Regions from separate parts of the Bacillus sp. JJ1562 genome, predicted to be linked through region 3. Evidence: riboswitches for the same ligand, from Rfam matches in the RefSeq annotation. Region 3 holds a riboswitch; each other region holds the start of a gene.
What was found. A riboswitch is a leader RNA that binds a small molecule or an ion and turns the genes downstream of it on or off. The one in region 3 is predicted to bind cyclic di-GMP.
Positions count from the first base shown of each region.

Region 1 (7,813 bases), on a different contig from region 3:
CGCTTTGGTTTAGATAGTGTTTCTACTGTACATGGATTAGCCTTATCTGCGTGGGCATTGGCAGGTCTGACAGGCAACCAACTAAGTGCATTTGTTCTTGCAAAGACACAATCTTATGACATGGTGTTATATGTCATTATGGCTTTCTTCGCGATTGCGACTTTAATTAGTATATTCATTGTTAGACCTGATAAAGTAAACTTGGAAAGTGAAGAGTTAAGTAGGACAGAGGAAAGAGTAGCAGGTTAAGTATTAATTAAACATAAGTAAAAAGGGATGCCTTGATTGATATGCTCCCAATAAGGTAGACAGATGAATTAATAAAAGTCTGTTTACCTTATTGGGAGTTTTTTTATGACTAAGAGGGGGACTTTTTCTGCTCAGGAAAAAAATGAGCTTATTTTAGCATATGATTCTAGAGAGGTGGAATTGCAGCGCAATTAATAAAACAATGATTGAAACATATAGTAAAGGTGAGTTATTCGAAAACAGTGCTTGACCCCAATGAGTTAAAGCTTTGCATTAAGGGGAGCATGCACTGTCTTCATTCAGATTAATCCTTCCTAAACGATGAATAACTTTCACCCAGGACTGCAATGAATATATTGCTAAATGAAAAAAAGGTAAGAGGGTTAACACACTCGTTACACGGAAAGGAGAGCATCTAAATGTCCCTTTATATTTAAAATCTTTTAGGGAATTGACTCATAATAGCAACTGTCATGGTATCAGCCATCATTATAGCTTCAGCCTCAATTTTATCAAACACAGCGATACTAGCATTAAAATTCTTTTGGAGAATTAATTTTGCCTCTTGTATTGTAAGTTCCAGATGTTCAAAAAACATTTCTCTGAATTCCTTTTCTGATATAAAAGGATTAATTCTACTTACGAATACGGAAATTTCTGCCCCATTTGCGTACCAACGTCTCTTTAAATCTACTACAGCTTTTTGATTGCCTGTTTTTGCAGCATTAACAATTTCAGCAGCAATGACTAGGTGATCCTTTATTAAGTCGCTGAATTTTTCAGCAATTTTATTTCCATAGAAAGGCTTTAATAAATCCCCCAAATCAGTAGCATTTTGGAGAAGACGTGCGGTAACAGCATCTAAATCAGGTAAATTAAAGGCTATGCTTTTGATTGTGATTCTTGTCCAATATACGTGTTGCTCCCAAGCTAAACGCATAGCATTACTTAAACGAACTTCCTGTTTACTAATACAAGAACCGTTGAACCAAGGATTTTCCATGGTTTCACCCCCCTTTTTTATGGATTAATACATATCTAAGATAGAAAGGGATCTGAGGTATAGGTAATTGATCATGTTATGAAAATTAACAATTGGAACCAGGAGTGTCTGAAACCAATTTTACAAAATAGGAGTGAAAAATCCGTTATGATAAATGCATTGAATCCCAGTTGATGCTAACTTTTCTACAAAAATTGCAAGAGAAAATTAGGCAACCGACTCTTCACTATATTGTCTTTATTAATATTTGAGCAGGAGTGTAGCATTTTATTCAATTTTAAAAAGTAAAATGGATTAGACAGTAGTACTTCAGTCATAATCCTTTTTAGGAATTAAGAAGGGGAGCGAAAGATATGCATTGGGGAAAGGTAGTAATGCATAGTTTGTGCTTGGTAATGTTATTTTTAGCAGCTGTTATTTTTGTAAATCCACTGACGGATTGGATTCATAACGATACAATTCGTGTTGTTGTTAAAGAGTTTATACGTATAGTGGTTACTCTTGGACTATTCTGGCTGTACGCCATGCTTTTTTTAAAAAAGTCGAGTGCATATTTTCGTATTCATAAACTAATCAAGATGGATAAATTGTGGGTCTTTGTAGGACTATTGCTTCCACTTACAGTGATTGTTTTTTATGTGTTTATGCAATACGCTATTTTTGAACGGCAAGACCAACTTTCTATCCCATCTATAGTAGCGATTATCGTTGGATCGCTCATTACGGCATTCTCTGCCGGAGTGATTGAAGAAGTTTTGTTCCGAGGCTATTTGTTTAAGCTAATCGAAGACAAATGGAATGTGGCAACTGCAGTTTTAGTGAATTCCATTTTATTTGGTGCACTGCATTTACTCACCCTCAATGGGCTTCAGTTACTTGATGTATGTTTGATCCTTATCGCAGGCACTTTGGTTGGTATAATGTTTTCGCTAATTGTTTATAAAACGGGGACAATATGGAATGCAGTTGTAGTGCATATTATCTGGAACTTTTTCTTAAACTCTACTATTATACAATTTGCATCAAAGACCGATAAAAATCATTCCTCACTAGTGATGTTAAGGTTTAAATCGAATGACCTTTGGATTACGGGTGGTTCTTTTGGAATTGAAGTTTCTATCCCTGTTGTCGTACTGTATGTACTAACTATCAGTTGGCTTCTCTTTCAGAAATCTGAATTCAGGAAGGTATAAGAATAGAGACTGTCCCTTGATATAAGAGGGGTTGTCATATTTTAAAGTTTGTTGATTTGTTGATTTTATTTATGTCTAGTTCTATTAACTTTAATGCAGCTAAACCAATGGCTGAGTGAAAAAATATTTTAACGTATGAAAATAGGAAACTTTATTTTTTTCAGAAAATCTAAATTTTTTACAAAGAAATCTAATTAATTTTATAAAAATACAAAATATTACAAAATTAGCTATAGATATAGTTCATTAGTCCTTGTATAATAATGGTAGATAATATAATAGACTCAAAGGGCAACCTATCTGAAAGGATATGGACGCAAAACTACAGGGGCTAAAGTATGACTACTATGCCAGCCAGTTGCGAAATGGAAAAGGCCCGTTTATATGAAATGGGTCTTTTCTATTGTCTACATAGTTAAAAGTGGGGAGGAGTAATCATATGAAAAAGGTTTTCTCGATTTTAATTTCAATCACCATTTTTTTAGGGGTAGGATTTCCAGTTTTTGCAGCTGAAGATGAAGATGAAGATGTTCGAAAAGCAATTGAATTAATTGAAAAGACAAACAAGGAAATTGATGAAAAGATTGAAAAAGCAGTAAATAAAGCAGATAAGTTACAAGCCGAATACCTTCTTGACATTCGTAAAATTGAAGAAGGAGATACTGTAGTTAAATTAAAAGAAGAAAAAGAAAAAGTATTGTCTGACTTAGTAGCTACTCGAAACGATTTGAAAAAACGAGAAAAAATAAATAAAAAATTAGAAGAAATTAATACAAAGCTTAGTAATGAGGAAGCAAAAATTAATAGTAAAATCGCAGAAATCAAGCAGGACATAGAAGAGGCAACCCATCAACTAATAACTGCAGATGATAAGGATACAAAAAAAATGGAAGAAAAAATTAACAAATTAGAAGATAAATTGGAAAAAAGATCAGAGAAGTATCATGAAAAAACAGAACGGTATACAAAAGACTTAGATAAGGTTATTACGGATATTTATAATGAAACACTTAAAATGTCATCGGAAACTATTAAAAAGGCTGCAAAAAAGGGAGTTCAGGCTGAATGTAGCTGGAAGCTTGTTCGTTTTGCAGATAAGTGGGTTTGGATTGACCCTATTAAAGTAGTGGGTTGGTAAAATAGTTTTACAATTCTGAATAAAAATGTAGTACAATAAAAACGAGTTCTATGTAGAACTCGTTTTTATTGATTGTAAGGTGGGATAGTATGGCCGGTTTTACAATTGGAAAACAAGGAACATTCCTAGAAACAGTTAATTTTGATAATAACCTTGAGATTAGTTTAGTTACTCGAGGGGATGGAGTGGAAATAATAACACAATCTATTGGCGAAGGAAAATTATTCTATGTTTATCCCAGTGAAAATGTAGATGCTTTAGAGTTTTATTATATTTTATCTGGAGAAGTCGAGTGTGAACTTAATAATAAAAAGCATATATTAGGTCCGGAAGACTTCTTCTCAGCCAAAGGGATTAGCGATCCAATCCACTTTACTGCGCTGTCCAAGGTAACCTTACTATGTGTATTTACCGAACAAATCTTTGTCCATATAAGTAAGGATATATCCTCTCTTATAGAAATTAAGAAACAAGTAGAAATAAAAGATAGATATACTCAAAAACATAGTGATCGGGTGGCAAATTATTCCGTAAAAATAGCTAAAAAACTAAAATTAGATAAAGAGCGTTTAGTGAATTTAACGACGGCATCTGTACTTCATGACATCGGTAAAATTAATGTGCCAATTGAGATTTTAAATAAACCAGGGCGATTAACGGATGAAGAATATGAAATTATCAAGAAACACCCAGTAGATGGTGCAGAAATGATTAAGGACTCTTATTATAAGGAACTTGCTCCTATTATTGAACAGCATCATGAAAGGCTGAATGGAAGCGGTTACCCAAATGGTTTAAGTGGAGAAGACATTGTTTTAGAGGCAAGGATTATTGCTGTAAGTGATACATTTGATGCGATGACAGAAGATCGAGCCTATAGAAAAGCATTTAAGGAACAGATAGCAATAGATGAACTTAAGAGACTGGCCGGCTCCCATTATGATGAAGAAGTTGTAATGGCACTAGAACAAATATTAATAGAAGAAGGACGAATAAGCTAATTGGTGTTGTTATCAAACAGTACCAGTGGGTTTTATTTGAAATTTGTAGGTGTGGGGAGCCTTATTATAGGTTGACAAGGTTCTTAACTTTACAGAGGACGGAAAAAATATTGAACAAAAATTATTTGCCAGCTGTACCATAATCCTATTCTTCAAGAAATTTTTAGCCCCTTCTTTTAACAAGGAGGGGCGTTGTAGGTTCCTATACGAAATCCCAAAATAATATACTATTACTACATTTCTTTTCTCTTTAGAGCAGGCGGGTAGTTAATAATTACGTTTTCAGTTTTCGTTACCTTTTTCTTATTAACTAGATGAAGTGCTAATCCTGTAAAGATAAATCCGCCAATAAAGTTGCCGATTGTAACTGGTATTTGGTTCCATATCCACCAATCACCCAATGTAATATCAGCACCCATAAGAATAGCTGTTGGAATAACAAACATATTTACAATAGCATGCTCAAATCCGTGGGCGAAAAATAAAAATACAGGTAGCCACATGGCAGCAATCTTTCCTATAGTTGAACTTGAAATGAATGCCATAAAGGCTCCTAACGTTACCATCCAATTGCATAATATGGCCTTTGTTATAACAACAATTAATCCGTCTCCGCCAATGCTTTTATATGCAAGGGTTTTTCCCTCTGCCACAGCAATAATTTTATCAATCATGGCTCCTTGAGTGATATGCCCTAGTTTTGTCGCAACGATATAAAATAAGATACCGTATAAAAGACTTCCTAAAAGATTTCCGAGAAAAGCCCAAAAGAAGTTGTAGACGACATTTTTACTAGAGGTAAGACCTCTTATTCTAGCAAGCGGAAGCATTGCGAAGTTTCCAGTTACTAGTTCAAGGCTTAGTAATAATATAAGTACAAATCCAACCGGAAAGACAAAAGCACCTACAATACTAAGGCTTGTATCAATTGCAGCAGTAAAGGCAAGTGTTGTTGCAAAACCCAATAAGGCTCCTGAGAGTATCCCTTTAATCAAAATGTCACTTATCTTTAGGATGGATTTATAAGCACCTGCATGTGCAACATCCTCTATTAATTGAGTTGGTTTAACATAATCCAAGGCCATGCCTCCATTATCTTTTATATATTTAGACTCTTTTATTGTAATGAGAAGGAATTTGCCACCGCAAGACTTTTTTACAAAAAATTACATTTACTTATATGTACGGTGAATATGGTAATCACAGAATAAATGATGTTTATTGTGCGATAAGTAAGGAGCTTTTGGAGTAAACGCCTGTGATTTGACTTAAAATATAACAAAAGATAGGAGACAATCCGATATGCATCAGTTAATAAAAATTGCTAAGAGTTTTGGTATACGACACCAATATTGGAGACTGAACGACCTCAAGTGTGCATAAAAAATCGTGCGCAAATACGTGATGGTGTAATTGAGATTTTCTTCTATCAATAGTATTGATTACCTATTTCATCTTTAAAAATGATATATTTTAAAGGATGCATTTAGACTAATAACCAAAGAGGTAAGTATGAAGGAGTTTATGAATAAATTTAGTAATAAAATATATTATATTGTTGTTTGGCTTATCATCGCCATTATGGTAACAGGTTTGTTGATTGATAACCCGTATTTTGGTGAATTTAGGTTTGGTTATCTATCCCATGTTATTCTTGTATTCATTCTGTCAGTATGTCTATTGCTTTATCCTAGGAAAAGTACTGGTATTCTTAGAGTAAGCATTATACTGGTAGCATCCATTTACTTTTATTCAATTTTTCTTTTATACCCAGAAACAGGTTCCTCCTTTATTTTTTTATGTTTTATACCTGCACTTTCGATTTTGTTTTTTGATAAAAGGCTTTTTTATTTTTCATTGATTTTAAACTGTGTATCGATCTTGATTTTATTTGGATATATTACTTTTATAAATCAAGAGCAATTCATCTATTTAGAACAGGATTTAATAGGGAGTTTAATAAACTTTTTTGCAAGCCAAATAATCATTTATTTTATCTTTTATTTAACAAATGGAAGAATGGAAAAACAAAAATTATATTACGAACAAATTCAACAGTCTGAGCGTTTGAAGATATCTGGTCAACTTGCAGCTGCGGTAGCACATGAAATTAGAAATCCTCTGACGGTTGTAAAAGGTTTTTTGCAGTTATTTGAGCAAGAAAGTTCAAATTCCCCTGATCGAAAAGGGTATGTTACTTTAATGATTGACGAATTAAATAGTGCTGAACAGGTAATTTCTCAATTTTTATCTCTGGCAAAACCAATAAAAAATAGAGAAACTGAAATAGTTGATGTTAAGGTTATTCTTAAGAGTGTTACAGATTTACTCTATTCATATGGACTTTTACATGAGAATCGGATCGAATTAAAGGTAACGGGTGAATGTAATATCTCCGCTAACAACATAGAGTTAAAACAAGTACTTATCAATATTATAAAAAATGCAATTGAGGCTTCTAATGTAGGGGACTTAGTTCTAGTAACAGCTGGAAAAGAAAAAAAATTTGTAGTCATTAAAGTAATTGATTATGGAAGGGGAATGTCAGAAGAAGAAGTTGACTCTCTTGGAACTCCTTTTTATTCTTTAAAGAGTAAAGGAACTGGTTTAGGAATGATGATTAGTTTTAATATTATTGAAAAATATAACGGCACGATTCACTTCCAAACTACTGAAGGTCATGGAACAACTGTTATCATTCGTTTTCCGTCATTATGATCCATCCGTGCCAAATAAAAAGTGAGCTTACATTGTCTTTTGTATGACAACGTAAGCTCACTTTTTGCACTTTTTATTCTTTATTCATTACGCTATGATTTTTACCATAAGCAAAATAGAAGAGTAATCCAAATACAAACCAGATACCGCATGCAATCCATGTAAAGACAGAGAGCTGAGTAATTAAAAATAAACATAATAAGAATGAACAAATTGGTAAGATTGGAAAGAATGGTACTTTAAAACCATTGGAAGGGATACACTTATTTTTTCTTAAGTAAATAACTCCGATTGAAACGATTGTAAAAGCAAGTAATGTTCCCATGTTAACTAGTTCTGCTAGTTTAGATAATGGAATGAAGCCTGCACAAAAAGCTACAAATGTTGCAAATACCCACGTATTTTTAACGGGTGTTTTATTTTTTTTACTAAGCTCATACATACTTTTTGGCAGCAATCCATCACGGCCAAACGCGTATAGAAGTCTAGTTCCGCCATATAACATAACAAG
Region 1 is NZ_JBALOQ010000057.1:42,072-49,884, reverse strand. Features, by position in the region: gene V7097_RS23805 (OFA family MFS transporter) at 1-249, shown strand, start outside; gene V7097_RS23800 (acetylglutamate kinase) at 683-1,252, opposite strand; gene V7097_RS23795 (CPBP family intramembrane glutamic endopeptidase) at 1,606-2,445, shown strand; cyclic di-GMP riboswitch class I at 2,726-2,811, shown strand; gene V7097_RS23790 (hypothetical protein) at 2,885-3,583, shown strand; gene V7097_RS23785 (HD-GYP domain-containing protein) at 3,673-4,584, shown strand; gene V7097_RS23780 (formate/nitrite transporter family protein) at 4,818-5,663, opposite strand; gene V7097_RS23775 (HAMP domain-containing sensor histidine kinase) at 6,097-7,302, shown strand; gene V7097_RS23770 (APC family permease) at 7,376-7,813, opposite strand, start outside.
Region 1: linked by a shared signal. The riboswitch ahead of V7097_RS23790 (hypothetical protein) and the one ahead of V7097_RS06310 (EAL domain-containing protein) in region 3 are both predicted to bind cyclic di-GMP.

Region 2 (7,813 bases), on a different contig from region 3:
AGAATTGAAGAGAAGGATTTTTTTGTACATCTCGTTCAATATAACTCAAATAAGACTTCGAAACCCCAGCACGTTTTGCAAGCTCTGTAATGCTGAGTCTTTTCACCTTTCGTAATTCCTTAATCCTGGAACCAATCATCTTCCTTCTCCTTCATAATGTGAATACCCGCGTGTTCATTATAAGGGATATTTCGTTCTTAATAAAATAATAAAATAGTAAGAAAACAGGAGGTATTTCGAGAAAAAGAACGAATTTCGTTCTTTATTAAGAAAAAATGGCTTATTTTGGGATTTTCCAATTATAGGACATATGAATTATACTCACATTGTAAGTTCGTTAGAAAGAACAAAAACGAACTTTACAAAGTACATATCTTGGTTGATCTCCTTATCAATACATAAGGATTCAATATAAAAATTATTAAAGGGAAAAAGAGGAGGAAACAAAATGAGTTTGAAAAAGAAATTAGGTTTAGGCGTAGCATCAGCGGCACTAGGATTATCACTAATCGGGGGAGGAACATTTGCATACTTCAGTGATACAGAAGTATCGAACAATACGTTTGCAGCTGGTACATTGGATCTAGCAGTTAATCCATCTGTTGTTATTGATGTAGATAACTTAAAACCTGGTGACATTATGGTTCGTGAATTCGCATTAGAGAACAATGGAACACTTGATATTTCATCAATTGATTTAGCTACTGCTTACAATGTTGTAGATGCTAATGGTAATAATGTGGATGATTTCGGTAAACACATTAAGGTTCTATTCCTTGAGAATGCTGATAAAACTGGTGATGGTTGGGTAATCGGTGACTATAATGATGTAATTTCTGAAACTACATTGTTTGATCTTCAAAATATGACTCCAGATGCTGTTGAGAACGTTCAACACTGGATTACTTGGTTATTTGGTCTTAATGGTGAGGATAGCGGTTTAGAAGCAGGTTCTAGCGACCAAATGTATGTTGCATTTGAATTTGTAGACAATGGTGCAGATCAAAACGAATTCCAAGGTGACGCTTTAGAGCTTGAGTGGACATTTACTGCTCACCAAACTGAAGGGGAACTAAGATAATTTATCATAATTGAAATAAAGGAAGGAGATTCAATCTCCTTCCTTGCATACATACTAGACAAGTCAAACTGTATTGTTATGTAAAAGTTGTTCTATATAAAAAACATTAAGATTTGAAGGGGGATTGAAAATGAGTATTAAGAAAAAAATAGGTTTATCTACTGCAGCAGCTGTTCTAGGATTAAGTTTAATTGGCGGGGGTACGTTCGCATATTTTAGTGATACAGAAGTAACGAACAATACATTTGCTGCTGGAACGTTAGATATTGGGTTAAAAGGTGTAGATGATAAAGTAGAAGTTGATTTAAGTATTGATAATATGAAGCCAGGTGATTGGAAAGTACATCAAATCCGCATATATAACGAAGGAAGTTTGGATGTTAACGATGTAAAACTTAATGTAGATTATGAAATATCTGATGTAGATGGGAATAATAATGGCGAAGATTATGCTGATCATATTTTAGTACACATTATGAAGCAAGGATCAAGGGAAGTTGTGGCGGATTGGGTACCACTTTCACAAATTGAAGATTTAGTTGTGGCCAATAATTTAAAACCAAAGAGTGGAAAAGCGAACCAAACAGACAATAGACAAACTCTCCGAGTTGACTTTAAATTCAATGATAATGGCCAAGATCAAAATATCTTTCAAGGTGATTCAATAGATTTTAAATTTAGCTTTGAAGCAAGCCAAAAAGAGGGAGAATTAAGATAGATAATGAAGGGAAGGAGATCTTCTCCTTCCTCTTTATAGATATTTATGAACACATATGGGTAACTTTGTTTTCATAAATATCTATAAATACTGTAATGAAGAAGGGCGGAACAAAAATATGAATGAGAAAAGTAGATTGCTAAAAGGATTAATACAAAGAAAAAAACGATTTTTTGCCATTTTAAAAATAGTCCTAGTATTTTATTTAATGATTTTCTCAATCAAATATGTGACATCAACTACATCTGCCTACTTCTACTCTAAAGGTGAAGCAACAGTATCACTAACGGCTGGAACATGGGCGGATAATAGCAGATTAGAATTTACCGATAGAGGTAATTTAAATATACAAGGCTGTCCAGCAACAATGGTAGTTAATATAAAGAATATGAGTAATAGTGATATGAATTCACCAAGTAAATTTGAAATTTACTATGTTGATAAGGATAAGGATGGCGGAAAGGATAAGGGAGGAAACCCGAAAATTCACGGAACAAAAACAGATATTCCTGAAGGACAGAATGTAATACCTGCTTTGAAAAGTGGAGAACAAACAAAGCTTAGCTTTGAAACCAATCAAGATACTGGGGAAGGTTTTTACAACTTTTATGCATATCAAACAAATAAATCTATTGATAATGACTGGAGTGTAAAAGTAAAAGTTAAATGTAAGAGTAATAATGGCAAAACAATAAATGAGCAAAATGATGCGCCTAAAGAAGAACTGCCTAAGGAATCAGTAGAAAATGAAAAAACAGACACGCCAGAAACAAAACCTTCAGAAGAAACAGGATCAGATGGAAATACAAATCAGACACCAGAAAATAACGAACAAACATCTACGGATGAAAATTCAGAAAATCCATTACCGAACCAAGGAAATAATAATAACAAAAGTAAAGATGCAGTAAATAACTCAGTTCCAAATGAAATTACAAATGTCGAAGGAAATAAGGAGAATGATGGACAATGAAAAAGAAAATTTTCAAATGGTTAAATCATTTAGTTACTGGTTTATTAGTAGTTTTATTAATATGCGTTGCATCACTAGTTGTAACATCTAAACTCTCCGGAGGAGAACCTTCTGTATTTGGATATCAACTAAAAACAGTTTTATCAGGTTCGATGGAGCCAGGTATAAAAACAGGTTCAATTATTGCAGTTAAAACAGGTGGAGATATGACTCGTTTTAAAGAAAATGATGTTATTACATTTATGGAGGAAGACGAAAAACTAATTACCCACAGAATTGTTGAAGTTATCAATAATGGGAAGCAAGTGATGTATCGGACAAAAGGGGATAATAATAATACAGAAGATATAAATCCAGTATTAGCTCAAAATGTAGTAGCTGAATATCGTGGTTTTACTATACCTTATCTTGGATACTTTGCGGATTTTGTTGATTCCAAAAAAGGAATTATTTTATTAATGATCGTGCCAGGAATTCTAATTTTCCTATTCTCTATTTTCACGATTTGGAGAACAATTTCGAAAATTGATTTAAATAACAAGACAAATGACCCAATTGAAGAGACTAAAACAAATTAATTAAGGATCAATATTTTTTAATATTGATCCCCTTCTAGGAAAGGAAGGGAGCATAAATGAAGAAGAGAAAGAGTTTTCTTAGAAAAATATTTTTTATTTCAATATGTACGTTTCTATTTTTTTCTCAAATAAACCAAGTCTCAGCGTCCCCATCGAAAAATAGTAAGGTAATAGACATCATGACAACCCCTGAAAAAATATTATTTGATATTGATAATTTTAAGCCTGGTGACTGGGCAACAAGAACCTTAACAATAAAGAACAGTGGTTCGGAGGATTTTAAATATTTAACTTCAGCAGATCGAAAGTCAGGTTCAAAAGAATTGTATGAATCGTTAATTCTTACTATTTCCGATAGTGGTGGAGAGGTTTTTAAAGGTAAGCTTGGAGATTTTAAAAAAATAGATCCTAGAACAATTGAAAGTGGAAAACAGGAAGAATTAAATTTTACAGTAGAATTCCCCCCCAATTTAGGTAATGAATATCAAGGTTTAACAACTGAAGTGGAAATGAAGTTCTATGCAGAGGGTACATTAGGAGGAGTTCTCCCTGTTGATGGACCAAAACTGCCTGAAACGGGAACAAATACGTTTAACATTCTGATTGCAGGCATTGCTTTAGTTGTAGGTGGTAGTATTTTATTTTTCATCCTAAGAAGAAAACGATTAAGAACGGTTCACTAATCAATATTTATTTTTAAGGAGCGATTATTACTTCGTTGTTCTTTATTAAGAATTGATTTGATTGGAAATAGGATATATCCATGTACCGGTATAAACTTGGCTTTAAGTTCACAATTCAAAATCAAGAGAGGTTCCCAATGAAAATCATCATCATCCTCCTAGCAATCTTAAATCTACTAGACGCGTTTATCACACATTTTGGGATCCTTGGTGGTCATATTTCTGAAGCAAATCCATTAATGTTTACATTATACGACATACATCCATTTTTATTTCTTTGTATAAAAGCAATGCTTTCTTTCTTTTTAATTTCACTAATATATATCATTCGTTTTCCAGTGAACAAACTAATTCGATCACTTTCCTGTATAGCCACTGCAATGTACGCATATGTCTTTTTCCTCCATGGCTATTGGATTACGCAAATATTTTAAAAATGGAGGAAACCCAATGTATACCAAAACATGCCCACAATGTAACCAGCCATCCTTCAGCAGCAGCAAGCTCGGCAAATGGAATTGCCCGATCTGTCAAACTGAACTTTCAAGTCTTCTTGCACGTGATGCCGGTGAGCTTTTTCCTGAAGTATTAACTAAGAAATACCCAACTACCCATCAATCCCATTCCGACTATATTTCCAATTTCGAAACATACATATAAAATAAAAAATGCTTCAGGCAACCGATGTTACCGAAGCATTTTTTATTTATTGTCCATTTTCCATTTGTTAAATTCTAAGAATGATCGAAATTCCTCTTTGGAAACTCCTGATTTCATTGCCTCTCGTACAAGCCTTGTCCATTCTGAATCAAGTTCTACACTCTCAGGTTCTGATTGTTCATGGAGTAATTCATTGACGGTTACGCCTAATACTGTAGATATTTTTTCAAGAAACTGGATAGAAGGATTTGATTGGAGATTCCGTTCGATAGAGCTCAAGTATGATTTGGCAACTCCTGCGCGATCCGCTAGTTCAGATAATGATAATTGTTTTTGTAGGCGATATGTTTTAATACGTTGACCAATCATGACTTTTCACCTTCCTTCCTCTACCCATTATAACATATAACGAAGAATATGTTTTATAATAAGAACACAAAAAATGAAAATAAAAAGAACCCGGAACTTATCGAGTTCTTTAGCATCCATATGTTTCCAACCCGTTGTGTAAAAGGTTGCTGTATGTATTAAGAAGGTCTGTTATGCTGTTTTACTTTGGAGGAAAGCATGAATATCCTGGACGCTCATTCCCATCTCCACTGCTTCCAATATAAGGTCGATCCATTCGTGATCTAATTGTCCGTTCTTGTTTTGTACTTCATTTAACATTTGATTTCCTCCCAAAATACATTTGTATTCCAGGCAGTCCAGCCATCATAATTGAAATCTCCAATCTTAGACCTGTGACTTTGCGTCCCTATTTTTCAATAGGTTTGCCTTTGTCTGTTCGAACCTCAGCTGACTGACCTAAAACGATAGTCCATACATGGATAGAACCTTTGTATTACATTTAGAAGTATAAAACATGGGAATCAATCTTTCTGTAAAAATCTGTCGATGTCAAAATATTTACAAAAAATAAACAAATGATTGTCTAACACATCGAAATATGACCTCCTGTTACCATTTATGTAGAATGAACTCGAATGATAGGAGGAAGGACCTATGAATTGTTAATAAGATAGAAAAAGGGGTTGATATATAATGCCATTCAGATACGATTTTTTGTAAAATTTCCAAAAAAATGTAAGGTATTTGTCGAACGATTTATTGGGAAAATCCCCTAAATAAATGTAACCTACCCCCAAAAATGAGGATAGGCCTATTTTAGAATGCGTTTTGACAAAGATAAAATAATCCGCCATTGATAATTTCGACAAGAACTTTCGGTTCGTATTGTTCCTTGAGGGCTTCTTTTTCAATTTTATAGCTTTCTGGTTTTTCGTCGATCCCCTCATAAAAGGCATCTAACAGAGTTAAGTCTTCATCCCAGCGTTGTCTCGCTTCATCTGCCCAAGCATGCTCCTGTGTTTCTGCATAGCCTCTCACATATTGCTGAAGTCGATTCACACCACTTTGCGGTTTAACTAATGGTGACATCGTGTATGTTAAATCTGGTATTTTCGGAGTAAGTGAGAGCTTCTCGAGTTTTTCCTGAAATTCCTCAACTATAATTCCATTGATTAGCTGTAACCCGAGTGACATTAGCACATCACGCTTACGGTCACTCTTATACGAAACCTTCACATTTAACCCAAGCCATGGATAAAGTGGTGTATTACCCTGCACACCAGGAGGTTTTTGTTGATACAACCGTATATAGCTTGCCAGCTTTTTCGTTGATTCAAAAATTTGATGTAAACGGGGAGCCCCGAAATGGATAAAGTCACCTTTTACGTTATCAGGTGTTTGATCCCGATCCGTAATTAATGTTAGCTTCATTGGATTCGGTTCTCCACCTGTTTTTTCAACATATGTCCAATAAAAAGGACGGTTCATTAATTGTTTATCTAGATCTATTGTCAATTGCACTGTCATATAACCGGGCTGGCGTTCAAGAATTTCACAATGGTTGGATACAAAATATTTCTCTAGAAAATTAACGATTTCCTGTTGCTGCACGCTGCTCACCACCGTTTTGTTCTTCAAAGCTTATAATAGAAGTTAAATTCTCCATCTTAATTTTCATCTCACCCTCGCTCCTTGAACGGAGCATGATATCCTGAATATGGTCTTCAATGTTTCCGAGATCTAATCTTGTTAAAATATCATCCAACTGCCCAATGACGCGTTCAAACAGATTAATTTTTTCATATAATAGCTTTAAAATATGCTCTTCAACCGTGTTCTTCGTTGCAAAATTATAAATATGGACATCTTTTTCTTGACCAAGACGATGAATACGACCTATGCGTTGCTCAAGCCTCATCGGATTCCAAGGAAGATCATAATTGATAATATGATTACAGAATTGTAGGTTAATCCCTTCGCCACCGGCCTCAGTTGCAATCAACACCTGGAATTTTCCTTTAAATAATTCTCTCATCCAATCCTTTTTCCCACGCTTGAATCCACCTCTAAAAGGAACTGATGAAATGCCATTTTGCTGCAGGAACCATTGCAAATACATTTGTGTCGCACGATATTCGGTAAAAATAATTACTTTATCATCAATTTGCTTGATTAATTCAACTGCTTTTTCAGCCTTTGAGTTTTGGGTGACCTGTTCGACCTTTTTCATGAGCCCCATAACCATATCCTCAGGTGCCGTAGCACTGCCATCCTCATTTTTCTTCTCAAGCATCTTTTTTAATGTAAAATAGACAGCTTCGCGACTACTACAAGCCTCTCTTTGCAAAGTTAGAATCGAGAACATACTGGATGCAAATCCTGAAGAGCTAGACCGATAAGCAGAAATTGCGTCATATAGCTCCTGTTCAGTCTCTGAAAACTCAATCGGAACAGCTTCAACCTTCCGTTTTGTCCATTCAATTCCCGTGTCATCACGGCGATTTCGAATCATCACTTTATTGACCAATTCCTTCAAATGCTCATGATCATCGATAGAGCGGCTCTTTTTCCCGAATGATTCCTCGAAATTCTCCTGATTACCTAAATGTCCGGGCTTAAGTAACGACACTAGATTAAAAATCTCATCAATTCGGTTTTGAATCGGGGTAGCCGTTAATAGTAAACAAAACTTCTTTTTTAGGTTTTGAACAAATTCATAGTTTTTTGTTTTATTGTTTTTTAGCTTATGAGCCTCGTCAATGATGATTA
Region 2 is NZ_JBALOQ010000037.1:5,516-13,328, reverse strand. Features, by position in the region: gene V7097_RS20005 (helix-turn-helix domain-containing protein) at 1-139, opposite strand, end outside; gene V7097_RS20000 (CalY family protein) at 449-1,081, shown strand; gene V7097_RS19995 (TasA family protein) at 1,212-1,799, shown strand; gene tapA (amyloid fiber anchoring/assembly protein TapA) at 1,918-2,772, shown strand; gene sipW (signal peptidase I SipW) at 2,769-3,350, shown strand; gene V7097_RS19980 (TasA family protein) at 3,407-4,033, shown strand; gene V7097_RS19975 (DUF5658 family protein) at 4,171-4,467, shown strand; gene V7097_RS19970 (hypothetical protein) at 4,484-4,693, shown strand; gene V7097_RS19965 (helix-turn-helix domain-containing protein) at 4,736-5,062, opposite strand; gene V7097_RS19960 (anti-repressor SinI family protein) at 5,234-5,362, opposite strand; cyclic di-GMP riboswitch class I at 5,392-5,481, opposite strand; gene V7097_RS19955 (YqhG family protein) at 5,861-6,655, opposite strand; gene V7097_RS19950 (DEAD/DEAH box helicase) at 6,633-7,813, opposite strand, start outside.
Region 2: linked by a shared signal. The riboswitch ahead of V7097_RS19960 (anti-repressor SinI family protein) and the one ahead of V7097_RS06310 (EAL domain-containing protein) in region 3 are both predicted to bind cyclic di-GMP.

Region 3 (7,813 bases):
AGTGAATACTAATGACAGTATCGTACTCCTGTCCTAGCTTTTCAAAAAGCTCCACGAATTCACCAGTCGGCGGCTGTGAAGTGGTTGGCAAATCCTTGCGAGCCTTTAGCTCTTCGTAGAAAGCCTCTGCCGTAATATCGACTTCCTCACGATAGGTCTCCCCGCCAAATACAACACTTAGCGGAATCATATGTATATTAAGTTTTTCACGAAGTTCCTTTGGAATGTAAGCTGTACTATCAGTTACAATCGCCGTTTTCATATTCTTTACCTTCCTGTCCTGTTTCTTTATAATTTCCATTTTAAATGAAATGGACGGGGATGTCACTTGTTTATAAGTATGTGTTTTACACGGAGGGAAGTGGTGATTTTTTCAAAAAACCATCTCTCTTGGTCTAAATTTTTATTATTTGTTGAGAAACTAATTTAATGGTCCGATTCTCTGGTTACCTCCAAATGGCTCTAGACAGATTTTTTCCAAATTTCACACATATATCTAGCATCCGATGTAAGCCATTTTTGAGCTTCTGGTCTATCTAATAATGCTTGATGTTCTTCACAAATTCTTTTTGCAATACGGAACTGGAGGTCTTTAATATACCTGTTGACTAATATTAATACTTTTTTATCTGAATCTGTTAGAGTTACAAAGGTTCCTTGCTCTAACTCTTCTTTTATTATTTTTATAAACTGTTGTGCATTAGAATTTAGCAGAACATAATTTTGAGCCTCTGTTAGACGATTCCATTCATTGATTATCATTTTTCTGGCATTAGGGAAATTTTTTTCGGAAACCATGATGTTAACTAATCGGATAACACTTTCAATTTTCAAATTTTATCCACCTTCTTAGGTCTTTTGTCATATAAATTTTATACACACAGAAAACAAAGGTCAATAATTATTCGAAAATTTAGGTATTTATTATTAGTTAATTTTTCTAAGCTGAAAGCAAATTAATAAAAACACAACGAGCTGTGATCAAGCAACCCGCTGTGTTGAATATACATTATCTGTTTACAGTTTATATTAACTCACCATGGTATTTACCTTATCAACTACGAGATGAATTTCCCTCAAGGTTTGTTACTATTTCCGAATCAACATTTATTTGATTTAAAAAGCTCTTGTTGATGATCACACCCTAAACTTCCTAACCGCTTCTTGTAACTCCTCAGCCATATAAGATAAAGAAGCCGCTGAAGATGCGATTTCCTGCATGGATGCTAATTGCTCTTCTGTTGCTGCAGATACCTCTTGGCCCTGTCCAGTTGTCTTCCTAGCAATTTCATCTATTTCACTTACAGCTTCAACCACTTGTTGCGCGCCTTGTGTCATTTGTGCTATTGATGCTGAAACTTCCTGTATTTGTGAAGATACTTCATTAACAAATTTTTGAATTGTTGTAAAGGATAAACCAGCATTGTTTACCACATATATTCCCTTTTCGGTCTCTTCTGTTCCCTGATTCATTGACTCAACAGCTTGTTTGGTATCTTCTTGGATTGAAGCGATCAGTTCGCGAATGCTTTCGGTCGATTTTGCTGACTGTTCCGCTAATTTTCTCACTTCATCTGCGACAACAGCAAAGCCTTTTCCGTGTTCTCCCGCTCTTGCTGCTTCAATGGCTGCGTTTAAAGCTAAAAGATTTGTCTGACTAGCAATATCGGAGATCACATTTACAATCTGATTAATTTCTTCGGAACGCTCTCCTAATGAATTAATAATTTTTCCTAGATCTGCTACCGATGTATTGATATTTTGCATTTGTTGAATAGATTCCTTTAATGCCTGTTCACCGTTCTCCACGATGGCCAATGCTTCATCAGAGGTTCTAGAAACATTTTGAGCATTCAATTCAATTTGTTGAATGCCAATATTCATTTCTTTCACTACTTCTGTAGTGTGCCTTACCATTTCTGTTTGTTGTTCAGTGTCAACCGCAACTTCTTGAATCGCATTTGCTATCTGTTCAGTTGCTTGGCTATTTTGTTCTGAGCTTGCAGTCAATTGTTCTGAGGATGCTGCCAATGTCTGTGATTTTTCATCTACCTGTGATAGTAGTTCCCTCAATGAACCCAACATTTTATTAAAGCTATTACCTAATTGTCCCACCTCATCATTGTTTTTCACTTTTATGGACTGAGTAAGATCTCCATTACTTACTTTATCCGTAACCTGTACTAAGAAATTCAGAGGTTTCGTAATACTTCTTACAATTAAAATAGCACTAGCTAAACCAATAAAAATAAAAATGGCTACTATTAATAATGTTGAAAGTAGAATACCTTGAGTTGCTTCATCAATCTCTTTCTGTTCCATTACACCTGCGATTTTCCAACCAGTTTGTTCGTTCGTAACAAAGGTAGTTTCGTATTTATTACCTTGAAACTCATCAGAAAGTATTCCACTTTGTTCTTCAAATATTAATTTGCTATAGGTTTCCCCTTGTGGTACTGAACCAGTTTCTTGAGTTGGATCAACTAAATATTTTCTTTGTGCAGTAAGAATAAACGTATACCCATTCTCACCAATTTTAATACTGGATGTCATTTTTTTTAGGGACTCTAAGTCGATGTCCAGACCGATAACGCCAGATCCATCATTTATCGTTTGTGCTATGGTCACTAAGATACTACCAGTAGCTAAATCCTCATATGGTTCTGTAATGATAACTTTCCCTGGGTTTGCAATGGCTTGTTTATACCATTCTCTCTCTCTTGGATCAAAATCTTCAGGTAGACTAGCATTTGGATATAAAAGCATGTTCCCATCTTTGGTTCCCGAAAAGATTGTCACTATGTCAGGATGAAGAAGTGAATATTGTGTAAAGGCCTCAATTGTAGTTGGTATTTCAGCCTCTACAAAGGACCCGGCATTTAGCTTGGATACGAAATACTCAACATCATTGTACTTTGAAGATATATGATCGACTATATATTGATTTAGAAGATTTACATTTGCTGTAGAACTAGCAAGTATCTGTTTTTTAATTTCCTTTTGTGCACTATTGTAAGACATAAAACCAATCGTAAAACTTGGTAACAAGATAATGAAGATAAAGGTTATGTATAGCCTCTTGCTGATTGTAAAATTAAGTAATTTCTTTCGTTTTCGTTTTTCTTGGTTGTTTTTCATAGTTGAATTTCCTTTCTATTTGTACAGAGTAATAACTTATGATATTACGACTGATTTAGATTTTAGAGATGAAGGTTTACCAAATAGATACCCTTGCACATAAGTAACTCCTAGTTTGTAGGCTGTTTCTAAATCAACTTTTCTTTCAATACCCTCTAGAATTAGTTCACATTCATATTTTTCACAATAACTTATTATGCTTTTTATTAGCTCTCTCTTTTTACTACAAGTGGCAAGCTCTTTAGAAAAGTAACGATCAAATTTTATATAATGCGGTTCTAATTCGATGATGCTCTTAATATCAGAATATCCCCTACCAAAATCATCAATTGCTATTTTAAAACCAAGCTTTTTTAATTCTGAAATTTTATTGATAAAAGCATCAAAATCCTCGATATTTTCAGACTCTGAAATCTCTAAGATGATTTCTTGTTTACTGAGATCATCCCTTTTTAACAGATTCATAATGAATTCCATAAAATATTCATGCAGGATTGTTGAAGGCAATATATTTAGAAAGAGCTTGCCATCCTCACTTGTGTAACCATTTGATTGATAGGTTTTAATAGCCTTTTCTATAGAATAACAATCAATTTCATACAGTTTTCCAAAGTCGCTAGCTTCATGAAAAATGAATTCTGGACTGGGTATGCTTACAGACCTGATTAGTGCTTCATAACCCAAAGGTGAATTATTTGATAGATCCAAAATGGTCTGAAATACATGAAAAATGTCTTTCTCTTCTAATTGATTTTTAACCAACAAATTCATTCCCTTCTTTTCGAATAAAGATCCTAATGAAAATCAGGTTTCATTTATTCTCAGCAGCTAGGCTACCATAGCTTTTTAGCTTTAGGCCCTTGGCTTTGCGCCCTTAACTTTCATTAAGTTTGCCTTTTCAGAAAGATTATAATACTAAAGTACTAGGTTGACTTAAACTATTATACTACCTTTCGACAAAATGCCAATATTTCCGACAAAGTTTGACACAAACTTTTTAAAAAAATGAACTTTTGATGACTTACTTTGTCTCCTTTTATTCATACGAAATAGCACCATTGTTAAAGAAAGTATTCTAACCAATAAAGAAAGCACAACAAGATTATTTCTCGTTGCGCTTAATACATTCACTTCTATTCTATCGACAGATGTTTAGAAATTTTTAGTCTAAAAATGTTAGTAAATAAACCCATTGAACCTTCACAATACAAAACTTTATTCACATAAAACAATAAAAAAGCCAACTTCACAACGAAGTTAGCCAAAGATATTTCTATTTAATCATATATTTAGTTTCAAATTCTTCTGCAATCCGTTGCAATAAAACCTCTAATTCACCATTCGTTTGAAATGTGAACGCATATCCATAATTTGATTTGAGTTGATCGTTTTCTTTCATTCTCGGAAAGTTCTTTAATGCAGTACTTTTTCGTGACTTAGTCTGCTCCTCATCAAACAATTTCGCTTGTCCCACTAGCCAAGGATGAATAGCAATTGTTGGCGTAGCATTATCTAACAAATAAACATAGCCCGTTTTAAAATTTTCAAATTGAAATTCAGCCGCCTTTTTAGTTTGACCTCTATAATTAAAACCGGCTTTTCTAAAAGTTGATTGGAATTTTTCTAAAGGAACTTGTCTACCTTTGTTTTTAGGCTGATCAAGAATTGGGTTTCTCTTCTCCTTAACAATAGGGTGTTGTTTCTTCTCTTCCTTCAACTGACTCAGCTGTTCTTCAATTTCCGAAATCCTTGCCTGCGTTTCTTTTATGTACTCATCCATCCATTGTTTCATAGCATCAAGATCTTGGCTTTGCTTAGAGGGTAATTCATAAGAAGGCGCACTGAAGGTATGGCTAACATAAACCTCTGCATACCATACTCCTAAATCAAAAATAGTCCGGTGTACTTCTTTTGCTACTTCTTGGTCCATTTCTAATACTTGATGGGAGGCAATGTTACCATTTTTTCGAATGAATTCAAGCTTTTTATAAATATCATCATCAATAACATCATGTCTAAATAATCTATTTATCTTTTCTACCAGTTTTAGTGGGTACACTTCACTCATATTTTCTTGCTCAAAAATCATATTAACGAATAGTTCTCCAAACAAGCGCGCCTGTGTCATCGCCGCCTGTGGTTGGTCCCATAAAAGCGCCTCAACGCGTAACGCCAACTCCTCTAATTGGCAGGAAAATTCTCCGATAAAATGAAATACACTGGTCTTCATTTGTTAATCACTTCCTGTTCACTAATAGTTAAATTCTACTATATACATGGTAACTTTCCCAATAAAAAACAAAAAGCCAAGCCCCCAAAAAACGCAAAAAGCCTAAATCAACAACGATTTAGGCTTCCTTAAAAACTATTTATTTTCCTTAATCCAAAGCAGTACCATTAGATAGACTACAAGGGTAGATAAGATCAAAATCCACCAATGCTCTGCTATATCGGTAATAAAATCTAGGTTCATTCCGAAAAATCCTGTAATCACTGTGACTGGTAAAAAGAAAATGGAAATAGTAGTTATCTTGCTATTAAACTTTTCTGTTGCAACCTTTTTCTCTTGTTCTGCAAGATGTTGAATTCTTTGTTCAGCTGCATCTGTATAAGATGAGAGCGCATTGAGTTCATCGTGAAGTTCTCGGAATAAATCACTAATGCGTAGGTTTTCCCTAACCATTTCATACAAATGCCCATAATGAGTGATATTTGTAACTTGATTATAAGAACTGCGAAGCATGAACCGTACGATTTGATTTCGAAGCTCGGAAATAAGGAAGTTTTGCTCCGTATAGTTATCCTCGCCTACCTGTTGTAAATCGTAGGAAAGCTTGGAAGCCACGATTGACAATCGTAATAAGGCATACTTTTGATGAAGGGCAAGGATGTATATATAAAAATAGGTTGACTCAATTTGATGCATATAACTCGATTGAAAAAACTCTTCCGTCTTTGCATCGTCTGTTTTCGTCACAATATTCGCCAATCCTTCGAGAGAAATTCCCCAGTAGCTATTATCAAACAACGGTAATAATCCAGGATTCTTATCGAAATCTTTTTCAACAATACTCGGCTTATATGTTGATTTAAAGCTCCTTCGCAATTGAAAGAGGTAAGATGTTAAAAACGAACTATTTTCTACTTCTAAATCGATTTTTGATGAACTATATACAAGAGCATGTGTTGGGGTCTCTTTCCCTTCAAAATAAGAAGAAACTTCTAGTGACTGAGACAAATCGGTGATTAAGGAACCGAGATGAACATTCTGCTCGTAAAACTCGTCCCGCCCAATCTTTTTTGTATAGGAAAGATTGTACTCGTATTGTTCTAATTTTTTTGCATAATAAATGGTTTCAATTAGCGTTTCTATTTGAATATTTTTAGGCAATCCTAACTTTATAACCCAAAAACCAACTTGCGTTTCAAATAAATATAGCTCGATTGCTGGGATACTAAATTCATACTGTTCTTGCTTAGTTTGCAACGTAAGCATAAGGTCATTTTTATTAGGTAATCCAAATTTTGAACGAGCTTTTTGTGTCATAGAAAAATGAGAACCAATTGTTTCAGGATGATTTCCACTAGAAACGAGCATTTCTACATGTTCAAATAATCGTTCTGTTTGGATATTTGTTGGCTGAAAATAGTCAGCGTTCAAACTACGAACCGCTTCTTTATACTCCTTATCATAAGAGAATGGCACGATTAGGAATGTAACATACTTTGTAACCTCGGGATGCATAAGGTACCACCTCTCTTTAAAAAATGAAGAGAAGCTGGAAACCCTTCTAGCTTCTCTTTCATTTTGTTAACGTTCATTTGTATATATTAATTCTGTCACTTGAAACCCGCTGCCACTTTGATTAATATGAAATCTACTTTCAAATTCCTTATATGAAGTAGTTCCATTCAAATAATAAATATTGTATGATTCCATCGTGGTTGCTTCATAGGTTTGATTACCGATATCTTGTACATCGATTAATTCGAAGCTCAAGAGTTCTTCCGTAATTCCTTTTTCAATCAAGTAATTTGTGTAATCCAACTGTTCGAAATACCGCTTACTGTTAGGTGCCAAATAATAATCCACGTAAGAAAAGTCTTGATAATTTATGGCATTAACACTATCAGCCATGTAATTGTATAGAAACTCTTCAAGAAGAATCAGGTCGACCTTCAATTCTGGACCCCTTAAATCTTCACTACTTAATTCGTTAGTAAAAACCAATTCATTAACTAATAGTTGCTGCCCATTCACCCTTAGGTGATATTGACTTTCGAAGGTTTTTCTTTTTATTCTTCCATCCGAATAGTAAATATCATAGACTTCCTCGGTTGTTGCATCGATAAATTCACCGGTAGCCTGGACATCCTTTACCTGCATTTGAACAAGATCTTCAGTAATGCCTTTTTCAATCAAATATTGCGTGTAAGAATGCTGCTCTTCTAGTTTCTTACCAGTTGGGTCCAAGAAACTTTCCACCTTAGAAAAGTCCACTCCGTCTATCACTTCCACAGAAGCTATAAAGTATTGATGCAAGAATTCTTCCACTATTTCTTTTGAAGGAATCGTATTTGTTACCTCCTCAGGTTCAGGAGTTTCTTTGACAGTATCCAAATCAGAATTACGATCCGTTGATTCAGTGTCACCAATAGTTGTGTTCGTTTCAAC
Region 3 is NZ_JBALOQ010000009.1:43,830-51,642, reverse strand. Features, by position in the region: gene V7097_RS06325 (DegV family protein) at 1-262, opposite strand, end outside; gene V7097_RS06320 (hypothetical protein) at 463-834, opposite strand; gene V7097_RS26015 (methyl-accepting chemotaxis protein) at 1,138-2,085, opposite strand; partial or broken gene V7097_RS26010 (cache domain-containing protein) at 2,077-3,021, opposite strand; gene V7097_RS06310 (EAL domain-containing protein) at 3,175-3,903, opposite strand; cyclic di-GMP riboswitch class I at 3,959-4,043, opposite strand; gene V7097_RS06305 (DUF4145 domain-containing protein) at 4,412-5,368, opposite strand; gene V7097_RS06300 (CorA family divalent cation transporter) at 5,504-6,883, opposite strand; gene V7097_RS06295 (J domain-containing protein) at 6,950-7,813, opposite strand, start outside.